One region of the Bradyrhizobium sp. HKCCYLRH2060 genome, then DNA from elsewhere that is predicted to be linked to it. Evidence: predicted binding sites of a transcription regulator. Region 1 holds the regulator's gene; each other region holds the start of a gene.

Region 1 (6,509 bases):
TCCGATCGGCATTGCGATCGAGCTGCTCGCCGGCATTCCCTCGATCATCTACGGCATGTGGGGCTTCTTCGTTCTGGGCCCGTTCCTGGCCTACACGTTCCAGCCGTTCATGATCAATCTCTGCTCCGGCATCCCGGTGCTGCAGGACATCTTCGCCGGTCCGCCGTCCTATCTCAGTCTGTTCAACGCCTCGCTGATCCTGGCGATCATGGTGCTGCCCTTCATCACCTCGATCTCGGTCGACGTGTTCAAGACCGTCCCGCCGGTGCTGAAGGAAGCGGCCTACGGGGTCGGCTGCACCACCTGGGAGGTCGTGCGCAGCGTCGTCATTCCCTACACCCGTGTCGGCGTCATCGGCGGCGTCATGCTGGCGCTGGGTCGTGCGCTCGGCGAAACGATGGCGGTGACCTTCATCATCGGCAACTCGTTCCGGATCTCATCGTCGATCTTCGCGCCGGGCACCACGATCTCGGCCGCCATTGCCTCTGAGTTCCAGGAGAGCGACGGCCTGCACCAGTCGAGCCTGATCCTACTCGGCCTGCTGCTCTTCGTGCTCACCTTCTTCGTGCTGGCGAGCGCGCGCCTGATGCTCATGCGGCTCCAAGCAAAGGCGGGAAAATAAGCCATGTCCAGCGCAGATTCGCTCACCGCCGATACGCCGGTCAATCCGATCTATGCGCGCCGACGCCGCAGGGACATCGTGATCCGCGGCCTCTGCGTCGCCGCCGCGCTGTTCGGCGTCACCTGGCTGGCGCTGATCCTGTTCACGCTGTTCTATAACGGCCTCGCCGGCCTCAGCCTGCAAGTGTTTTCCGCCGACACCCCGCCGCCGGGCTCGAGCGAAGGCGGACTGCGCAATGCCATCGTCGGCTCTCTGATCATGACGGTCATCGGCGTCGGCATCGGCGCGCCGCTCGGCCTGTTCGCCGGCACCTATCTGGCCGAGTACGGCCGCAACGACCGCCTGACCTCGGTGATCCGCTTCATCAACGACATCCTGCTGTCGGCGCCCTCGATCATCATCGGCCTGTTCATCTACGGCGCGGTGGTGGTGCCGATGGGCGGCTTCTCGGCGCTTGCGGGCTCGCTGGCGCTGGCGGTCATCGTCATCCCCGTGGTGCTGCGCACCACCGAGGACATGCTGCTGCTGGTGCCCAACCCGCTGCGCGAGGCGGCCTCGGCGCTCGGCCTGCCGCGATCGCTGGTGATCCGGCGCATCGCCTATCGCGCGGCGCGCTCGGGCCTGATCACCGGCGTGCTGCTGGCCACCGCCCGCGTCGCCGGCGAGACCGCGCCCTTGCTGTTCACTGCGCTGTCGAACCAGTTCTGGAGCCTCAACCTCTCCAAGACGATGGCCAACCTGCCCGTCACCATCAACAACTTCGTCCAGAGCCCCTATGCCTATTGGAAGCAGCTGGCCTGGAGCGGAGCCCTTCTGATCACTCTGGCCGTGCTCGCCCTGAATGTCAGTGCACGCATTCTCGGCGCCGAGAGGAACGCAAAATGACCGACCTGTCCGTATCCGTCAGCCAGCCCAATCCCGCCGCGCTGAACGGCAAGGTTTTGCCGGAAGCCCCAGCCAAGGTGACCGCGCGCAACCTGAACTTCTATTACGGCGATCACCACGCGCTGAAGAACATCAACCTGTCGCTGGGGACCAACCGCGTCACCGCGTTCATCGGCCCGTCCGGCTGCGGCAAGTCGACCCTGCTGCGCATCTTCAACCGGATGTACGATCTCTACCCGGGCCAGCGCGCCGTGGGCCAGCTCATGCTGGACAACACCAACATCCTCGATCCCAAGCTCGACCTCAACCTGCTGCGGGCCCGGGTCGGCATGGTGTTCCAGAAGCCGACGCCGTTCCCGATGACGATCTACGAGAACATCGCCTTCGGCATCCGGCTGTATGAGAAGATCTCCAAGTCGGAGATGGACGACCGGGTCGAGAAGGCACTGCGCGGCGGCGCGTTGTGGAACGAGGTCAAGGACAAGCTCAACGCTTCGGGCCTGTCGCTGTCAGGCGGCCAGCAGCAGCGGCTGTGCATCGCGCGCACCGTGGCGGTCCGGCCGGAGGTGATCCTGTTCGACGAGCCGTGCTCGGCGCTCGATCCGATCTCGACCGCCAAGGTCGAGGAGCTGATCCAGGAGCTCGCCGAAAACTATACGATCGCCATCGTGACGCATAACATGCAGCAGGCGGCGCGCGTCTCCGACAAGACCGCCTTCATGTATCTCGGCGAGCTGATCGAGTTCGACGACACCAGCAAGATCTTCACCTCGCCGAGCGATCGGCGGACCCAGGATTACATCACCGGCCGGTTCGGCTGACGCCGACGACATTGACTTCAGGAGATCATCATGGCCAGTGAACATACCGCCAAGGCGTTCGACAGCGATCTGCAGGATCTCACCCGGCTGGTGTCGGAAATGGGCGGCCTCGCCGAGCGGCTGATCGTCGATTCCGTCGATGCGCTGGTGCGGCGCGACATCGCACTCGGCCAGAAGGTGGTCGCCACCGACGCCGAGGTCGACAAGCTGCAGCGCATCATCGAGGAGCGCGCCGTTCTTACCATCGCCCGGCGACAGCCGATGGCGGTCGACCTGCGCGAGATCGTCGGTGCGATGCGGGTCGCCACCGATCTGGAGCGCATCGGCGATCTCGCCAAGAACATCGGCAAGCGCGTCGCGGCGCTGGAGAGCGACTTCCATCCGCTCAAGCTGATCCGCGGGCTCGAGCACATGACCGACCTGGTGCAGTCGCAGGTCAAGACGGTGCTGGACGCCTATGCCGCGCACGACCTGCCGGCGGCGATGACGGTGTGGAAGGGCGACGAGGAGGTCGACGCCATCTGCACCTCGCTGTTCCGCGAACTCCTGACCTACATGATGGAGGATCCGCGCAACATCTCGTTCTGCATCCATCTGATGTTCTGCGCCAAGAACATCGAGCGCATCGGCGATCACGCGACCAACATCGCGGAGACCGTCTTCTATATGATCGAAGGCCAGCAGATCATGGACAAGCGCCCGAAGGGCGACATGACGAGCTTCGCATCGACGATCCCCGGCAACTGAGAGAGACGGTTCTGACATGGGCGCCCGAATTCTGGTGGTGGAGGACGAGGAGGCGCTGACGACGCTCCTGCGCTACAACCTCGAGGCCGAAGGCTACGAGGTCGAGACGGTGGCGCGCGGAGACGAGGCCGACACACGGCTGAAGGAGCGCGTTCCCGATCTCGTCGTGCTCGACTGGATGCTGCCGGGCCTGTCCGGCATCGAGCTGTGCCGCCGCCTGCGGGCGCGGTCCGAGACCCGGCAATTGCCGATCATCATGCTCACCGCGCGCGGCGAGGAGAGCGAGCGCGTGCGCGGCCTCGCGACCGGCGCCGACGACTACATCGTCAAGCCGTTCTCGGTGCCGGAGCTGCTGGCGCGCGTGAAGGGCCTGCTGCGGCGGGCGAGCCCGGAGCGGCTGGCGACCGTGCTGTCCTATGGCGACATCGAGCTCGACCGCGAGAAGCGCCGCGTGGCGCGCTCGGGACGGCCGATCGATCTCGGCCCGACCGAATACCGCCTGCTCGAGTTTTTCCTGGAGCATCCCGGCCGCGTGTTCAGCCGTGAGCAGCTGCTCGACAGCGTCTGGGGCCGCGACATCTATATCGACGAGCGCACGGTCGACGTCCATATCGGCCGCCTGCGCAAGCTGCTCAATCCGGGCCGCGAGCAGGACCCGATCCGCACCGTGCGCGGCGCCGGCTATGCGCTCGATGATCGCTTCGCCAAGAGCGAGCAGGTGTAAGGGGCGATCGGGCGTGAGGATGAAGCAGGTGTGAGGCGCGAGGGGGCCCGATTGAGGAGATCGTGGTCCGCTTTCCGCCACGCCGCCGCCGTCTTGATCATGTCAGCTCGGCGGCCCCTGACGATGTTTCGGTCCCAGCGGACGCCCTTGATCAAGATCATCATCATATCTCTAGCCGTCCTGCTCGGCAGCGCGGCGGGCGCCGCGGCCGCCGAGCTCGAAGACGCGGTCGCCGCGGCGGGAAACGGACAACACGCCGCGGCGATGCGCCGCCTGCTGCCGCTGGCCGCCAAGGGCGATGCGCGGGCGCAGTTCGACGTCGGCTTCATGGAGGCCTTCGGCTGGGGCCAACCGCGCAACCCCGCCGAGGCGCTGGCGTGGTATCGCAAGGCCGCCGATCAGGGCCTCGCCGTCGCCCAGCATTATCTCGGCATCGCCTATGTCAACGGCGAAGGTGTCGCGAGCAATTATGGCGAAGCCGGCCGCTGGTTCAGCCGCGCGGCAGCGCAGGGCTTCGCCCAGTCGCAATACATGCTGGGCCTGATGCTGCTCGACGGTCGCGGCGTGAAGCAGGACGTCGTGCAGGGCTACGCCTGGCTGGTGATGGCGGGTCGCAGCGGCGTGCGATCGGCCGGCCGCGACGTGCAGAGGGTCAAGCTGACGGAGCCGCAGCGCGTCCAGGCCCAGAGCGCCATTGCGGCCTGGCGGCCAAAGCCGGAATCGGCGGAGGCCGGCATCGCCACTCCGCGTCCGGAGCAACTGCTCGGGCTCGACCGCCACATCGGCGAGGTCGTCGATCCCACCTCGTGGCCGGCGTCGTCGATCGGCGTCGTCACCGTCGCGCAATACTCGACCGGCGGCTGGTGCACCGGCACGCTGGTCGCGCCGCGCGTCGTGCTCACCGCGGCGCATTGCGTGTTCAACGGCGTCGCGCAGGTCAGCCCCGGCAACGTCCGCTTCCTGGCCGGCATGAACAGGGGCACGCCGGCGGCATCGTCGGTCGCCGACAAGCTGATCGTGGCGCCGGACTTCGTCCCGACCCGGCACGACAGATGGTCGCTCGACCGCTCGCCCGCCGATTGGGCGCTGATCGTGCTGAAGGATGCGCTGCCGTCGAAGCCGGTCGCGGTCAAGGCGCTGACGCGCGAGGAACTGCAGGCTGCGACCAAGGCTGGCGCCATTTCCGAGATCGGCTACGGCCAGGAGCGGCGCTATTCGCCGACCGGCCAGCGCAATTGCAGCGCCGGCATGACCAGCGATGCCCGTCTGCTGACGGTGCATTGCCTCGCCAATTTCGGCTATTCGGGCTCGCCGATCCTGGCCGAGGTCGGCGGCACGCCGGCCGTGGTCGGCATCTTCTCGGCGTTCCACGAGGAGACCCGGCTGATGTTCGCCGCGCCCTCAAGCCAGTTCGAGGCGGTCGTGCGGCGCGAGATTGCGGCGCAGAGTGCCTCGGCGCGGTGAAGGGGGAGGGGACGAGAGAGGTCCCGCCGCTGGTCACGATCTGTGCGCGACTGGATAGCGGGTTGCCAAGCGAGCGGGCGATCCGGCAAGTGCAGCCGATTTTTTCCTGTAGCTTTCGCCTGCAGCGGGGCTTTACCGAACTGGCCTGGCTCTTGCTATAGTTCGAGTATGACGATTGTTCCAATTGATCATCCTCGTGCCCCGCGGCTGCTGTGGTGGCGGTCGCAGCCCGGCAGGACCGTTGCGCTCGTCGCTGGGCTGGTCGCGGCCAATGCGGTGGCCTGGGCCTGGGCATTCGCGCTCTACGCCGACCGGCCCGCCATCGTCGGCACCGCGATGCTGGCCTGGCTGCTCGGACTGCGCCATGCCGTCGATGCGGACCACATCGCGGCGATCGACAATGTGGTGCGGAAGCTCGTGCAGGACGGTCGCGCCCCGCGCGCCGCCGGCCTCTATTTTGCGCTCGGCCATTCCAGCGTCGTCGTCATCGCCACCCTCGTGGTGAGCCTGGTGGCCGGCGCAGATCTGTTGAGTGAGGACAGCGCCATCCGTGCGATCGGCGGCACCATCGGCACCTCGGTCTCCGCAGGCTTCCTGCTGCTGATCGCCTTCGCGAATCTGGTGCTGTTCGTGAACCTCTGGCGCCGCCCATCCCACCCCCATTCCGACATGGATGCCGCCGGTAGCGCCGGGCGGGGCCTGCTCATTCGTCTGCTGCGGCCGGTGCTCCGCGTCGTGTCCCGCGCCTGGCACATGTACCCGCTCGGCTTCCTGTTCGGCCTCGGCTTCGACACCGCCAGCGAAATCGGGCTCCTGAGCCTGTCGGCGACCGAGGCGGCGCGCGGGGCGAGCCTGGCGCATGTGCTGGTATTCCCGGCGCTGTTCGCCGCGGCGATGGCCACCGTCGACACCGCCGACAGCATGCTGATGGCTGGCGCCTATCGCTGGGCGTTCACGGATCCCGCGCGCAAGCGGCGCTACAATCTGGTCATCACCGGCGCCTCGGTCGCGATCGCGCTGGTGATCGGCGGCGTCGAGGCCGTCGCGCTGCTGACGCCCCGGCTCGGCTTCGCCGGCGGATGGGCCGAGGTCGTCACTGCGCTGGGCGATGATCTCGCCAACCTCGGGATCGTCGCCATCGGACTGTTCGGCCTGATCTGGGCGGGTGCCGCGCTGCTTGGCCGCCGTCCGGGCGGTTCCGAGGATGCGCGGGGTGAGGAGCTTGCCAGTGTTCGCGCCGGGGCGC
Region 2 (6,509 bases), on a different contig from region 1:
TCGGGGATCGGCACCTGATAGACCAGCACCTGTCCCTCGTGAAGCGGCGCCTCGGGAATGCGATGCCGGGTCTGGATGACGCTCGCCGCTTCCGTCGAGGTCGTGGTGGCGACACCCGCGGTCTTGGCGAAGAACTTGCGGATCGAGATCGCATTGGTCGTATCGTCCGAGCCCTGGTCGATGACCTTGAGCACGTCGCCCGGACCGAGAATGGCAGCGGTGACCTGCACGCCGCCGGTGCCCCAGCCATAGGGCATCGGCATCTCGCGGCTCGCGAACGGCACCTGATAGCCGGGAATCGCGATCGCCTTCAGGATGGCGCGGCGGATCATCCGCTTGGTCTGCTCGTCGAGATAGGCGAAGTTGTAGGCCGGTGCGTTCATTCCGCAGCTTCCTTCAATTCGGGAGCGGCATTGGCCTCGGCGAACTCCCGGCGCAGCTTGCGCAGCAGGCCGAGCTCGGACTGGAAGTCGACATAATGCGGCAGCTTCAGATGCTCGACGAACCCGGTCGCCTGCACATTGTCGGAGTGCGACATCACGAACTCCTCATCCTGCGCCGGTGCAACCATGTCCTCGCCGAGCTCGCGCGCGCGCAGGGCACGGTCGACCAGGGCCATCGACATCGTCTTGCGCTCGCTCTGCCCGAAGGCGAGGCCATAACCGCGGGTGAAGCACGGCGGCTCGGTCGCCGAGCCCTTGAACTGGTTCACCATCTGACATTCGGTCAGCTCGACCGATCCGAGCGGCACCGCGAAGCCGACCTCCTCGGCCACGAACTCGACCTCGACGTCCCCGAAGCGGATTTCGCCGGCGAAGGGATGGTTGCGGCCATAGCCGCGCTGGGTCGAGTAGCCGAGCGCGAGCAGAAAGCCCTCATCGCCACGCGCCAGGTTCTGCAGCCGCAGATCGCGATCGGCGGGAAAGCTCAGGGGATCACGGGTGAGATCGCCGACCGGCGCGCCGGCCTCCGCCTGCGGCGACGGCTCGATCAGCCCGTCCTGACCGAGAATGTCGGTGACACGCGGCGTCGGCGCATTCGGCGCCTCGGCGCGGGCCGGCAGCTCCGGCTCGACGCCGGCCGCCAACTGCGGATCGAGCAGCCGATGCGTATAGTCGAAGGTCGGCCCGAGCACCTGGCCGCCGGGAATGTCCTTGAAGGTCGACGAGACACGCCGCTGCACCCGCATTGCGCCGGTATCGACCGGCTCGCTCGCGCCGAAGCGCGGCAGCGTTGCGCGAAAGGCGCGCACCAGAAAGATCGCCTCGATCAGATCACCGCGCGCCTGCTTGATCGCCAGCGCCGCGAGCTCGCGATCGTACAGCGAGCCTTCGCTCATCACGCGATCGACGGCGAGCCCCAACTGCTCGGAGACCTGCGCCAGCGACAGCTCCGGCACATCGCGATCACCCCGGCGCTCATGCGCCAGCAGCCGGTGCGCGTTCTCGATGGCGCGCTCGCCACCCTTGACGGCGACATACATGCCTCACTCTCCTGCGGAAACGAGCCGGGTCGTTCGCGGGATGGCGACGATGGACGAGCCATCGACCAGCACGACGTCGACACCACGCGGAAACAGCCTCTCATTGATCGACAGCCGCTCGAACAGGTCAGTCGGCGCGACCGTCGCACGGAACGATGTCGTCCCGTCGATGCCCGGACCACGCAGCTCGAACGCCGGACCTCTGGACAAGCTCGGCACCTGCAGGACCAGCGTCGTCGAGCGATCGGGATATTCGGCACTGCCGAGCGCGAATGAAGTCAGATCGGGAAGCGCGTCCGGGTCTGCCGCCACCGCAAAGCAGGCAAGCGCGGCATCGGCGACGATCGGCGCCCCCGTGTGAAACTTGAGCCAGGCGCCGACCTCGGACGTGCCGGCGAGCGGCGCATCAAGCCAGATCGGCGTATCGTGATCGAAGAGGGTCAACGCGATCGCGGCGGCACCTGGCATCAACGACGACGGCCGGCCGACATTGCCCTCGACCTGTCGCAGACTTCCCGGACGCGCCATGGCCTCCATGACGATACGGAAGGTGGATTGCGCGGACAGCACATTGTCGGCGAAGCCGGGCTGCAGATCGGAAGCGGCGGCACCCATCAGCCTTCTCCTCGCACCATCGTATAGAAATCGACACGCGTGGCCGCAGCCTGCTCCGCGCGGTGGGCCCGCGATGCACGCATCTGCGCCTGCAGCGGTGCGACCACCTGCGTCTCGATCGATCGCACATGGCTTGATGACTGGATCATCGCGTCACACAGCGCGATCAGGCGCGCCTTGCCGGCGTCGCGTCCCAGCACATAGCCGAACCCGACCTCGCCGCTCTCGAGCCGCACCGCGGCGCGCGACACCGTCGCCTCGCCGACATTGAACGGCGCACCGTCGCCGCCGATCCGTCCCCGCAGCATCACCAGGCCATTCTCCGCCGGACGAAGATCGCGATACTCAGGCACCGCGAGGTCGTTCAGCCTGGCGCGGATGTCCGCATGCGAGGCATGCGCCAATACCCGCATCGCCGCCCTGCGCCGGTCCTGAATCGTGGTCTCGCCGTCCATCGTCATCCCGATCTTGCCGTCTCGAAGTTGTCTATGTTAATAGACAACTTCGTAGCGAAGCGCCATGACTGTTTGATGACATGGGCGTGATTTCAGGCCGGACAGCGGAGAGCCGTGGATGAGCATGCAAGGCGCCGACTCGGGCGTGGCGCTGTGGCGGCGGGTGGCCGACGGCATCGAGCGCGACATCGCCGACGGCCGCTTCGCGGCCGGAACGCGCCTGCCCGGCGAGACCGAAATCGCCGAAACCTATCGCGTCAACCGTCATACGGTGCGTCGCGCGCTCGCGACCTTGGCGGAGCGCGGCCTCGTGCGCGCCGAGCGCGGCAGCGGCACCTATGTCGAAGCGCCTCGTCTGTCATATCCTCTGAGATCGCGCACCAGGTTCTCCGAGATCGTGGGGGCCGGCGGGCGCGAGCCGCGTGGACAGCTGATCGCAGCGTCCGAAGAGCCCGCGACGCGCGAGCTCGCGCGCGAGCTGCGATTGAAGACGGGCGCACCATTGGTGCGGATCGAGGCGCTGCGTCTCGCCGACAAGACGCCGATCTGCGTGAGCACATCCTGGCTGTCGGCCGAGCATTTCCCCGAGGCCGGCCACATCTTCGCGTCGGTGCGCTCGATGACCGCCTTGCTCGCCCATTACGGCATTCGCGACTATCGCCGCGGCGCGACCAGGATCACGGCGGCGATCGCCGACGCGAGCGACGCCGCGCGGCTCGACCTCGCGCTTGGCCGTCCGGTGCTGGTGGTCGACAGCACCGATGTCGATGCCGACGGGACGCCGCTCGTCAGCAAGCGCTCGCGTTTCGCCGCGGAGCGCGTGACGTTCGAGGTGGAGAGCTAGACCAGACGTCCGCTACTCCCCCGTGCGCGCTCAGTCGATGAGCGAGCCGTCCTGATTGAAGAACGGATGCGGCCCGTCGAAATCGCCGATCGACACCTGATGGGTGACGACCGTTCCGAAGCCCGGTCCTGGAAACCAGGCATGAAGGTGAAAGGCCGGCGGCTCGACCCGGAAGGATGGCGGGCGCAGCTCGGCCAGATCGAGCGCGACGGCATGGTTCGGCGCTGGACAGATCGTGCAGGGAATGCCCGCAAACCGGGTCAGCGTCGCGCGATGAACGTGACCGCATCCGATCAGTTGCACCCGCGGATGGCGCGCGAGGATCGCCGCGAGATCGTCGGCATTGCGCAGGTTCTGCCGGTCCATGTGCCAGATGCCGGTGGTGAATGGCGGGTGGTGCAGGAACAGCAGGGCCGGCCTTTCGCTGGAGGTGGACAGCCTGGCATCGAGCCATTGTAGACTCGCCTCGTCCAATTCGCCATGCGGATGGCCGGGCACGCTGGAATCGAGCAGAAGCAGATCGAGACCGGCCAGTTCCACATGCTGGTTCAGTGGCGCCGACTGCTCATGAGCAGCGCCGGGAAACGCCGCGCGCATCAGTTCGCGGGAATCGTGATTGCCTGGTACGGCGGCGAATGGAATCTCGAGGCCGGCAAGAAGATCTTTCAGATGATCGTACTCGGCCGGCGACGGCGTATCGGCGAGATCGCCCGAGATCACCACCAGATCGAGCTTCGGCGCGAACCGGTTGAGCTCCATGATGCAACGGGCCAGCGCACGCGCCGTATCGACGCGGCGGTAGGCGAGCCGGCCGGGCGCCTTGATGTGCAGGTCGGAGATCTGGGCAATGGTGACGGGGCTCTTGGTCATCGGCTGATCAACCCTTCTCCGGCAGCAGACGAATGGACTCGGGCGCAATCCGCAGGCCGATCCGCTCGCCCGCAGCGACCCTGATCGTATTCGGCGCGTCCACGGTCAGTGCGATCGAGGCGGCATCGCGGACAACGATCCGCTGCCGGTCGCCGGCAAAGCGGACGCTGTCGACGACGCCGGTCAGACTCGATGCCGCGGCGTCGACGATCGCGATCGTTTCCGGCCGAACCATCGCCACCGCCAGGTTGCGTGGACCGGGATCGGCGATCGGCTGCCGGCCTCCCGGCAGAACGAGCTGGCCGCCGTCGAGCGGCGCCTCGATGATGTTGGCCGCGCCGACGAACTCCGCGACGAAACGATCGGCCGGCGCAAAATAGACCTCTTGCGGCGTCCCGATCTGGGCGATCGCGCCCTTGCGCATCACGACGATGCGGTCGCCGAGCTCCATGGCTTCAGCCTGATCATGCGTGACGTAGATCGCCGTGATGCCGAGCGTGCGCAACAGGCCGTTGAGCTCGCCGCGCAGGCGCTGCCGCAAGGCGGCATCGAGTGCGGTGAGCGGCTCGTCGAGCAGCAGCACGCTCGGGCGGATGGCGACTGCGCGCGCCAGCGCGACGCGCTGACGCTGACCGCCCGAGAGCTGATCGATGCGCCGGTCTTCAAGACCGCCCAGATTGGTCAGCGCGACCAGCTCGGCGACGCGCGCGGCGCGCTCCGGCTTGGCCACGCGGCGGATCTTGAGCCCGTAGCCGATATTGTTCGCGACCGTCATGTTGGGGAACAGCGCGTAGGACTGGAACACCATGCCGACATTGCGCTTCTCGATCGGCTGTCGCGTCAGATCCCTGCCGTCGAACAGCACGCGCCCGCCCGCATCGGGCGTTTCGAGCCCGGCCACGATCCGCAGCAGCGTGGTCTTGCCGCAACCGGACGGCCCCAGCAGCACCAGCGTCTCGCTCTGCGCGATGTCGAGCGTGGCGCGCGCGAGCGCGCACGTCCCGTCGGCAAAGGTCTTGCCGCAATTCTCCACCTTGAGGGCGGCTCCATGCCGGGTCATCGTGCTCACCGCAGGCTTCCTCTCTCGCCGACCCATTGCATGGCCACCAGCAGCGGGATGATCATGACGAAGAAGATCAGCGTGTAGGCGGATGCGACCTCGAGCCGCATCGATGCGTAGCTGTCGGCGAGACCGACCGGCAGTGTCTTGGTCAACGGCGTATGCAACATCCAGGTCAGGTTGAACTCTCCAAGAGATAGTGTCACCACCATGAGGCTGCCCGCCAGGATGCCGGGCGCGGCGTTGGGAACGATGACGTCGATGAAGCGGCGCCATGGCGCGGCTCCGACCGATGCGGCGCCTTCGTCGAGCGATGTCACGTCGATCGTCGAGAACACCGCCATGACGGACCGCACCATGAACGGCATCGTGAAGATCACATGGCCGACGAGGATGAACAGCCACGAGCGACGGAAGCTTCCGGCCCCGCCATAGGTGAGCAACAGCGCCAGCGCGATGGCGAGCCCGGGAATCGCGAGCGGCAAGGTGATGATCTCCTCGACCAGCCGCGCCAGCCGTCCGCCGCGAACGTACAGCGCGTAGGCCGCGGGAACACCGACCACGAGCGTGACCGCCAGCGTGCCCAGCGCGATCAGGATCGACGCCATGATCGTGCCCGCGTAGAGCTCCCAGACCTGGGCCACCCACTGCAAGGTCACGCCGGACTGAATGCCGCGGAAGTAGTTGACGGTCACGCCCGCCACGATCGAAAGGCCGGCCGGCACGGCCAGGAAGGCAGCGACCAGCAATGTGAACAGCAGTTGAAGGATGAAGATGGCTCTGTCGCGCACGTGCCTACCCTGCCGCTGCCACGGAGCTGCCGGCGAAGGAGCGCGCCAGTGCCAGCATCAGCCAGGTCATCAGGCCAAGCCCGACCGAGAGCGCCGCCGAGGTGGCCAGGTTTCCGGCCAGCGTGAACTCCGTGTAGATCAGCATTGGCAACACGTCGATGTTCGTGGCCAAGGTGAATGCCGTTCCGAACGCGCCCATCGCCGTCGCGAACGCGATCGCGCCGGACGCGATCAGCGCCGGCGTCAGGGCCGGCAGGATCACGTCGCGCAGCACGGCCCAGGGGCCGGCGCCGAGCGAGCGCGCGGCCTCCTCCAGCCCCGGATCCAATTTCTGCGCGGCAGCCATGATCGTGAGGATCACCCGCGGAATCGAGAAATAGAGATAGCCGAG
Region 3 (6,509 bases), on a different contig from region 1:
TGTCGGCGTCGGCGATCTCGACTGGGTGATCGTGCGCGAGAATTCCGAAGGCGAATATGCCGGCATGGGCGGCCGGGCGCATCGCGGCCTGCCGGAGGAGGTCGGCACCGAGGTCGCGGTCTTCACCCGCGTCGGCGTCGTCAGAATCATGCGCTACGCGTTCAAGCTGGCGCAGTCGCGACCGCGCAAGTTCCTCACCGTCGTCACCAAGTCGAATGCGCAGCGCCACGGCATGGTGATGTGGGACGAGATCGCCGCCGAGGTGGCGCGGGAATTCCCCGACGTGACCTGGGACAAGATGCTGGTCGACGCGATGACCGTGCGCATGACCCTGCAGCCGAAGAGCCTCGACACCATCGTCGCGACCAACCTGCATGCCGACATCCTGTCCGATCTCGCCGGCGCGCTCGCCGGCAGCCTCGGCGTGGCGCCGACCGGCAACATCGATCCGGAGCGGCGCTTCCCGTCGATGTTCGAGCCGATCCACGGCTCGGCGTTCGACATCACCGGCAAGGGCATCGCCAATCCGGTGGCGACGTTCTGGACCGGCGCGCAGATGCTCGAGCACCTCGGCGAAAAGGACGCGGCCGTCAGGCTGATGGCTGCGGTCGAGAAGGTCTGCGCAGCCGGCATCCTCACCCCCGATGTGGGTGGCAAGGCGACGACCAGGGAGGTGACCGACGCCGTCATCGACGCGATCCACGGCTCCAACGTCTGAGGCGTGCTACTCGCTTGCACAATCTAGGCGTGTTCCGCGTCGCGCTTGCAATGGACGCTGCGGGGCGTATACCAGCGCTTCCGCCGCGTCCGCGCATGCTAATCACATGCATGTCATAGTGACGCGAGACACGGACTTAAGTGGCCTGGGCTTCAGGAGAAAGGACACATCATGCGTCGTCACCGTCGAGCCAAGATCGTCGCGACTGTCGGTCCCGCGAGCAATTCTCCGGAGGTGCTGAAAGCGCTGTTCCTCGCCGGTGTAGACACATTTCGTCTCAATTTCAGCCACGGCACGCAGGCCGATCACGCCAGGGTCCATGCCGCGATCCGCGCCCTCGAGAAGGAGGTGCAGCGGCCAATCGGCATCTTGATGGATCTGCAGGGTCCGAAGATTCGTGTCGGCACGCTACGCGACAAGAAGATCCAGGTCGAAGCCGGCGAGACGATTCGGTTTGTCCTCAACGGCACCGAGGGCGACAAGACGTCGATTCCGTTGCCGCATCCGGAGATCTTTGCGGCGGTCGCGCCCGGTCACGATCTTCTGATCGATGACGGCCGCGTGCGGGTGCGCGTCATGGGCCTCGGCGACGACTGGATCGAAGCCAAGGTGATCGTCGGCGGCGCGATCTCCAATCACAAGGGCGTCAATCTGCCGGGCACGATTCTGGAGCTGTCGCCGCTGACGGCCAAGGACCGCTCCGATCTTGCCTTTGGGCTCGACCTCGGCGTCGACTGGGTGGCGCTGTCGTTCGTGCAGAAGCCGTCCGACGTGCTGGAGGCGAGGGGCCTGATCAATGGCCGCGCCGGCATCATGTCCAAGATCGAGAAGCCGGCGGCGCTGGAGCGCATCGACGACATCATCCAGCTGTCGGACGCGATCATGGTCGCGCGCGGCGATCTCGGCGTCGAGATTCCCAACGAGGACGTGCCGGGCAAGCAGAAGGAGCTGGTGCGCGCCTGCCGGCTCGCGGTGAAGCCGGTGATCGTCGCGACGCAGATGCTGGATTCGATGGTCGCGACGCCGACGCCGACCCGCGCCGAGGTCTCCGACGTCGCGACCGCGATCTATGACGGCGCCGACGCGGTGATGCTGTCGGCGGAATCGGCCAGCGGGCAATACCCGCGCGAGGCGGTCGCGATGATGGACAGCATCATCAAGGCAACCGAGGGCCACAAGATGTACCGCTCCATCGTCGAGGCGACGCAGCCGGGCGAGGAGCAGACCGCACCGCATGCGGTGGCGACCGCCGCGGCCGACCTGGCGTCGGCGATCCACGCCAGGGCGATCGTGGCCTATACGTCGAGCGGAACTTCGGCCTCCCGCGTTGCGCGCAAGCGGCCGAGCCTGCCGATTCTGGCGATCACGCCGAACGAGGACACCTCGCGGCGCATGTGCCTGTTGTGGGGCGCGCACAGCGTGCTGTCGCAGGACGTGCAGAACTACGAGGAAATGGTCGAGCGCGCGACCTTCTTTGCCGTGCAGGAGGAGTTCGCGGAAGCCGGCGACCTGCTCGTCGTCGTCGCCGGCATCCCGTTCGCGCAGGCCGGCACCACCAACAATCTGCGTGTCGTCACCATGCCGAGATAGGAGGCCGATTTTCCCTGTTCGCGCCGCCCGCCTGTCGCCTGATTGTCGCACCGCGCTGGTATCGCGGGGCAGTGACGAAGGACGTCGCGAGTCGTCGAACGAGCGGTGTCCGGTCGCGGTCCGGCAGGACGGGTTCTGCCAGTGAGGCCGTTCGTCATCGCGGTGTCATCAGGGGCTGTTAGGTGGGCGCGCATGGGACTTGAGACTGCTGGTGAAGAAAGCCCGGCTCGGCGCTTTCGGACGTTGTTCATCTCGGACGTTCATCTCGGAGCCCGCGGCTCGCAGGCCAATCTCCTGGTCGATTTCCTGCGGCACCATGATGCCGATACGATCTATCTGGTCGGCGACATCATCGATGGCTGGGCGCTCAAATCGAGCTGGCATTGGCCGCAGTCGCACAACGACTTGGTGCAGAAGATGCTGCGCAAGGCGCGCAAGGGCGCCAAGGTCGTTTACGTCCCCGGCAATCACGACGAGTTCCTGCGCGGCTACTACGGCACGCATTTCGGCGGCATCGACGTCGTCGAGAACATCGTGCACACCGGCACCGACGGCAAACGCTATCTCGTCATTCACGGCGACATCTTCGATCTGGTCGTGCAGAACGCGCGCTGGCTCGCCCATCTCGGCGACAAGGCCTACGATTTTGCGATCCAGATGAACCGGCTGGTCAACTTCTTCCGCCGCATGTTCGGCGTGCCCTATTGGTCGCTGTCGCAATGGGCCAAGCAGAAGGTCAAGAACGCGGTGAACTATATCGGCGCGTTCGAGACGGCACTGGCCTCCGAGGCGCGCCGGCATGGCGCTGACGGCGTGATCTGCGGCCACATCCATTGCGCCGTCATCCGCGACCAGGACGGCATCCGCTACATGAATTGCGGCGACTGGGTCGAAAGCTGCACGGCGCTGGTCGAGCACGAGGACGGCCGCTTCGAGATCCTCACCTGGACCGATCCGCAGCGGCAGCCGGCGCCGGTTCCGCAGCTGGCCGCCCGCGCCGCCTGACACCGGCTCCCTTGCCTCTCGGCAATCGGGCGCGGTAAAATCGGGGCATGACAGCTCATTCCCCGATCCTGCCCGTGACCGCCGCCGACATCGATGCGGCGGCACGCGTCCTTGCGCCCGTGGCCGTGCGGACCCCGCTGCTGCCGGCTCCCGTGCTCAGCGAGCGCTTCAAAGCGAACGTTTTCGTGAAGCCGGAGGTGCTGCAGCGGACCGGCTCGTTCAAGTTCCGCGGCGCCTACAACAAGCTGGCGTCGATCCCGCAAGCAGCGCGCGGCAACGGCGTCGTCGCATTCTCCTCCGGCAATCATGCGCAGGGCGTCGCCCATGCCGCCACATTGCTGGGCATGGACGCCACGATCGTGATGCCCTCGGATGCGCCGGCGGCCAAGCGCGAGCGCACCAAGGCGTTCGGCGCCGACGTCGTGCTCTATGATCGCGACCGCGAGGACCGCGAAGCGATCGCGCGCGACATCGCTGCAAAGCGCGGCTCGACGGTGGTGCCGCCCTATGACGATCCCTTCGTCATCGCAGGGCAGGGCACCGTCGGCCGCGAGATCGCCGACGACCTTGCTGCGCTCGGCCTGTCGCCGGATCTGGTGATTGTGCCTGCTTCCGGCGGCGGGCTGCTTGCCGGCGTCTCGACCGCGGTGAAGGCGCAGTTTCCGAGCACCCGGATGGTCGTGGCTGAGCCCAAGGGCTTCGACGACCATGCGCGCTCGCTGCGGGCCGGCCACCGCGAGGCCCACGATGCAAAGGGCCGAACCATCTGCGACGCGCTGATGGCGGCGATTCCCGGCGAGATCACCTTCGCGATCAACAGCCAACTTCTGTCGGCTGCGGTCGAGGCCTCGGATGAGGAGGTGGGGCGGGCGGTCGGCTTTGCCTTCCGGGAGCTGAAGCTCGTGGTCGAGCCCGGCGGGTCGGTCGGGCTCGCGGCATTGCTGGCCGGCCGGCTGGACGCGGCGGGCAAGACTGTGGTGATCGTGCTCTCCGGCGGCAATGTCGACGCTGAGCTCTACGCCCGGCTGATTGCCTGACGATCAAGCCTCAGCGAAAGCCGAGGCCGCCTCTTGCCGATCCTCCACCACCCATCCGCAGTCCGGACTGCGCGACGTGCGGCGCGCCCCGCGTCAGGCCGCCCTGCATCCCGCCTTGACCCCGCGCCATCGACGGATGCGACGCGTTGATGTTCGGCTTGAACGGTCCGGAATTGCCGGGGAAGGGACGCCGGACCTCGCGGGTGTCGAATGGCCGACCAGGACTGCGCTTCAGTGGGTCGCGCTGGATTTTCGTAGTCACGGGCGGATTTGCCGGCGGCATGATCCTGTCGCGTAACCTGGTCTGAGCGATTGGCCTGGGATCAGCGACCTTGCCGGGGCCTGTGTTGTTGACGGCATCGCCTTTCGTGACGACCGTGGGCGGCAGCGGCCCGCGCGGCGGCATGGTGGTGGTCGGCAGCTTCGGCTGCGGGATCTGGGCGCCCGGATTGAACGGTCGCGCGATCGGCGCCAGTTGCGGTGGCATGATGAGGCGGCTCGGTTGCAGCACGGGGATGGGCCGCGGCTGTCCCTGCAGCCGCAGCGCGACCGGCGCATATGGACTGTCGGCATAGGATTCACGGAAGCTCCGATAGGCGGCCGGCGAATTCGCCAGTACGGCCTCGTGCCACGCCGCGGCCTGCACGAGGCCGGCGAGCAGGGCGCGGATGCGGTCGGCGAGCGGATCGCGCGGATACATCGCGATGAACTCGCGATAATATTGCGGACGGTTCTCCGACAGCACGTAGTCATAGGCCTGCCGCACGGACCGGCTGGGCAGGTTGGCCGCCATCTGGATCACCGGCGCATTCTCGGCAGGGCGCGCGGCCGCGACCAGCGTATCCCCGAAGAAGGTGAAATCGCCGGTGAGCGAAGAGCTTTCCCACGGCGTCTGCCGGCCGTCGGTGGTCTGGTTGACCTGCAGACGGATGCGCTTGAACAATTGCTCGATCGGCAGGTTCGGCTGTCGCGCGAGGTTGAGGAAGGCCTGCGCATAAGGGCTGTGCTCGCCGCGGCCGTCGAGCGCCTCCGCGCCGGGCGAGGTCGAGTATCCGAGGATGGAGCCGTTCGGCGCGTCGACGATGGCCAATCCGCGTCCGGCATCGTTGATGGCAGGGAATGGATTGTTGCGGCAGGCGTCCAGTACGACGATCCGCATGCGGCTCGGGATGGCGTCGAGCGTCGCCATCAGATCCACCAGCCGGATGGTCCCCGTCGTCAGGTCGGAGGGCGCCGAGATGCGGGCATCGATCGGGATCAGATAGTTCTCGCCCGCGAGCTGAACCCCATGGCCGGCGTAGTAGACCATTGCCACGGTATTCGGGCCGTGTGCTGCCACCCGGCTCGAAAAATCCTCCACGACCTTGAGCATCTCGTTCTGCGTCAGGTCCGTCGCCGTGATCACCTCGAAGCCGGCCGAGTTCAACAGCTTGGCAACAGCATGGGCGTCGTTGTCCGGGTTCTCCAGCGGCGGCGCGTTCTGATAGCTCGCATTGCCGATCACGAGCGCGACGCGTGGCTCGGCTCCTTGAGGGATCGCGGCGAGCGTGTTGCTCTCCCTTGCCGGTGAGGAAGCTGCCAGCGCGCGCGGTGGCGTGTGAAGGGTGTCGAGCTCACTGCCGGCGGCGAACGCCGAGCCCGGGCCGACCCAGGCCATCAGGCCCAGCAGCGCGGACATGAGCAGGGATTTCCAGGCGGACGTTACAGCGCGAAATTTCGGAACGGACACGGCGTTCTCCTCAAGCATGCGCAAAGCGAATGGCTTGAGAAGCAGGCTACGCAGATCACGCAGTGGCGTACGTGATCCGCGTCACCCATCAACGCGGCACCCTTGGTGCTCAGTGATCGAGGTTCAACAGGAGGTGGCCGAGATGCTCTCGGCCTACGAGAAGAATGCGATCTTCTCAGGCTGGGTCATGCGACGGATCGGCGCCAGCGAGTCATTGGCGGGCGCCTGTGGCCGCTGCAGAAGGCCGTTCGACAGGAGTGTCGATCCCAGCGACGGCTCGTAGGCAGGCTTGGGCATCGCGGATGCGCTGGTGCTGTGAGCCGCGGCAGCGGTCGGGCGGACCTGCTGGCTCGGCGCAACGTCGGCCTGCGGGGCCGCTGCGGGAGATTGAGCTGCGACCGCAGCCGCCACGGCGGCCAGGGTCTCGATG

Evidence for each region. The regulator PhoB, encoded in region 1, activates phosphate uptake and scavenging genes when phosphate is short. The targets are predictions, from matches to a motif close to TGTCATNNANCTGTCAT.
Region 2: a site for PhoB is predicted at 2,618-2,634, ahead of phnF (phosphonate metabolism transcriptional regulator PhnF). Genes of this name have one in related genera too.
Region 3: a site for PhoB is predicted at 2,461-2,477, ahead of ACQR10_RS09840 (UDP-2,3-diacylglucosamine diphosphatase). Genes of this name have one in related genera too.

Annotation. Positions count from the first base shown of each region.
Region 1 covers NZ_JBNPUK010000012.1:59,657-66,165, forward strand. The annotation lists gene pstC (phosphate ABC transporter permease subunit PstC) at 1-622, shown strand, start outside; gene pstA (phosphate ABC transporter permease PstA) at 626-1,507, shown strand; gene pstB (phosphate ABC transporter ATP-binding protein PstB) at 1,504-2,328, shown strand; gene phoU (phosphate signaling complex protein PhoU) at 2,359-3,075, shown strand; gene phoB (phosphate regulon transcriptional regulator PhoB) at 3,092-3,799, shown strand; gene ACQR10_RS22590 (trypsin-like serine protease) at 3,947-5,263, shown strand; gene ACQR10_RS22595 (HoxN/HupN/NixA family nickel/cobalt transporter) at 5,432-6,509, shown strand, end outside.
Region 2 covers NZ_JBNPUK010000003.1:152,991-159,499, reverse strand. The annotation lists gene ACQR10_RS08470 (alpha-D-ribose 1-methylphosphonate 5-phosphate C-P-lyase PhnJ) at 1-383, opposite strand, end outside; gene ACQR10_RS08465 (carbon-phosphorus lyase complex subunit PhnI) at 380-1,483, opposite strand; gene phnH (phosphonate C-P lyase system protein PhnH) at 1,487-2,098, opposite strand; gene phnG (phosphonate C-P lyase system protein PhnG) at 2,098-2,553, opposite strand; gene phnF (phosphonate metabolism transcriptional regulator PhnF) at 2,672-3,397, shown strand; gene ACQR10_RS08445 (phosphodiesterase) at 3,428-4,267, opposite strand; gene ACQR10_RS08440 (ABC transporter ATP-binding protein) at 4,275-5,327, opposite strand; gene ACQR10_RS08435 (ABC transporter permease) at 5,333-6,118, opposite strand; gene ACQR10_RS08430 (ABC transporter permease) at 6,123-6,509, opposite strand, start outside.
Region 3 covers NZ_JBNPUK010000003.1:461,208-467,716, forward strand. The annotation lists gene ACQR10_RS09830 (tartrate dehydrogenase) at 1-718, shown strand, start outside; gene pyk (pyruvate kinase) at 890-2,308, shown strand; gene ACQR10_RS09840 (UDP-2,3-diacylglucosamine diphosphatase) at 2,501-3,313, shown strand; gene ACQR10_RS09845 (threonine ammonia-lyase) at 3,361-4,350, shown strand; gene ACQR10_RS09850 (caspase family protein) at 4,361-6,079, opposite strand; gene ACQR10_RS09855 (hypothetical protein) at 6,233-6,509, opposite strand, start outside.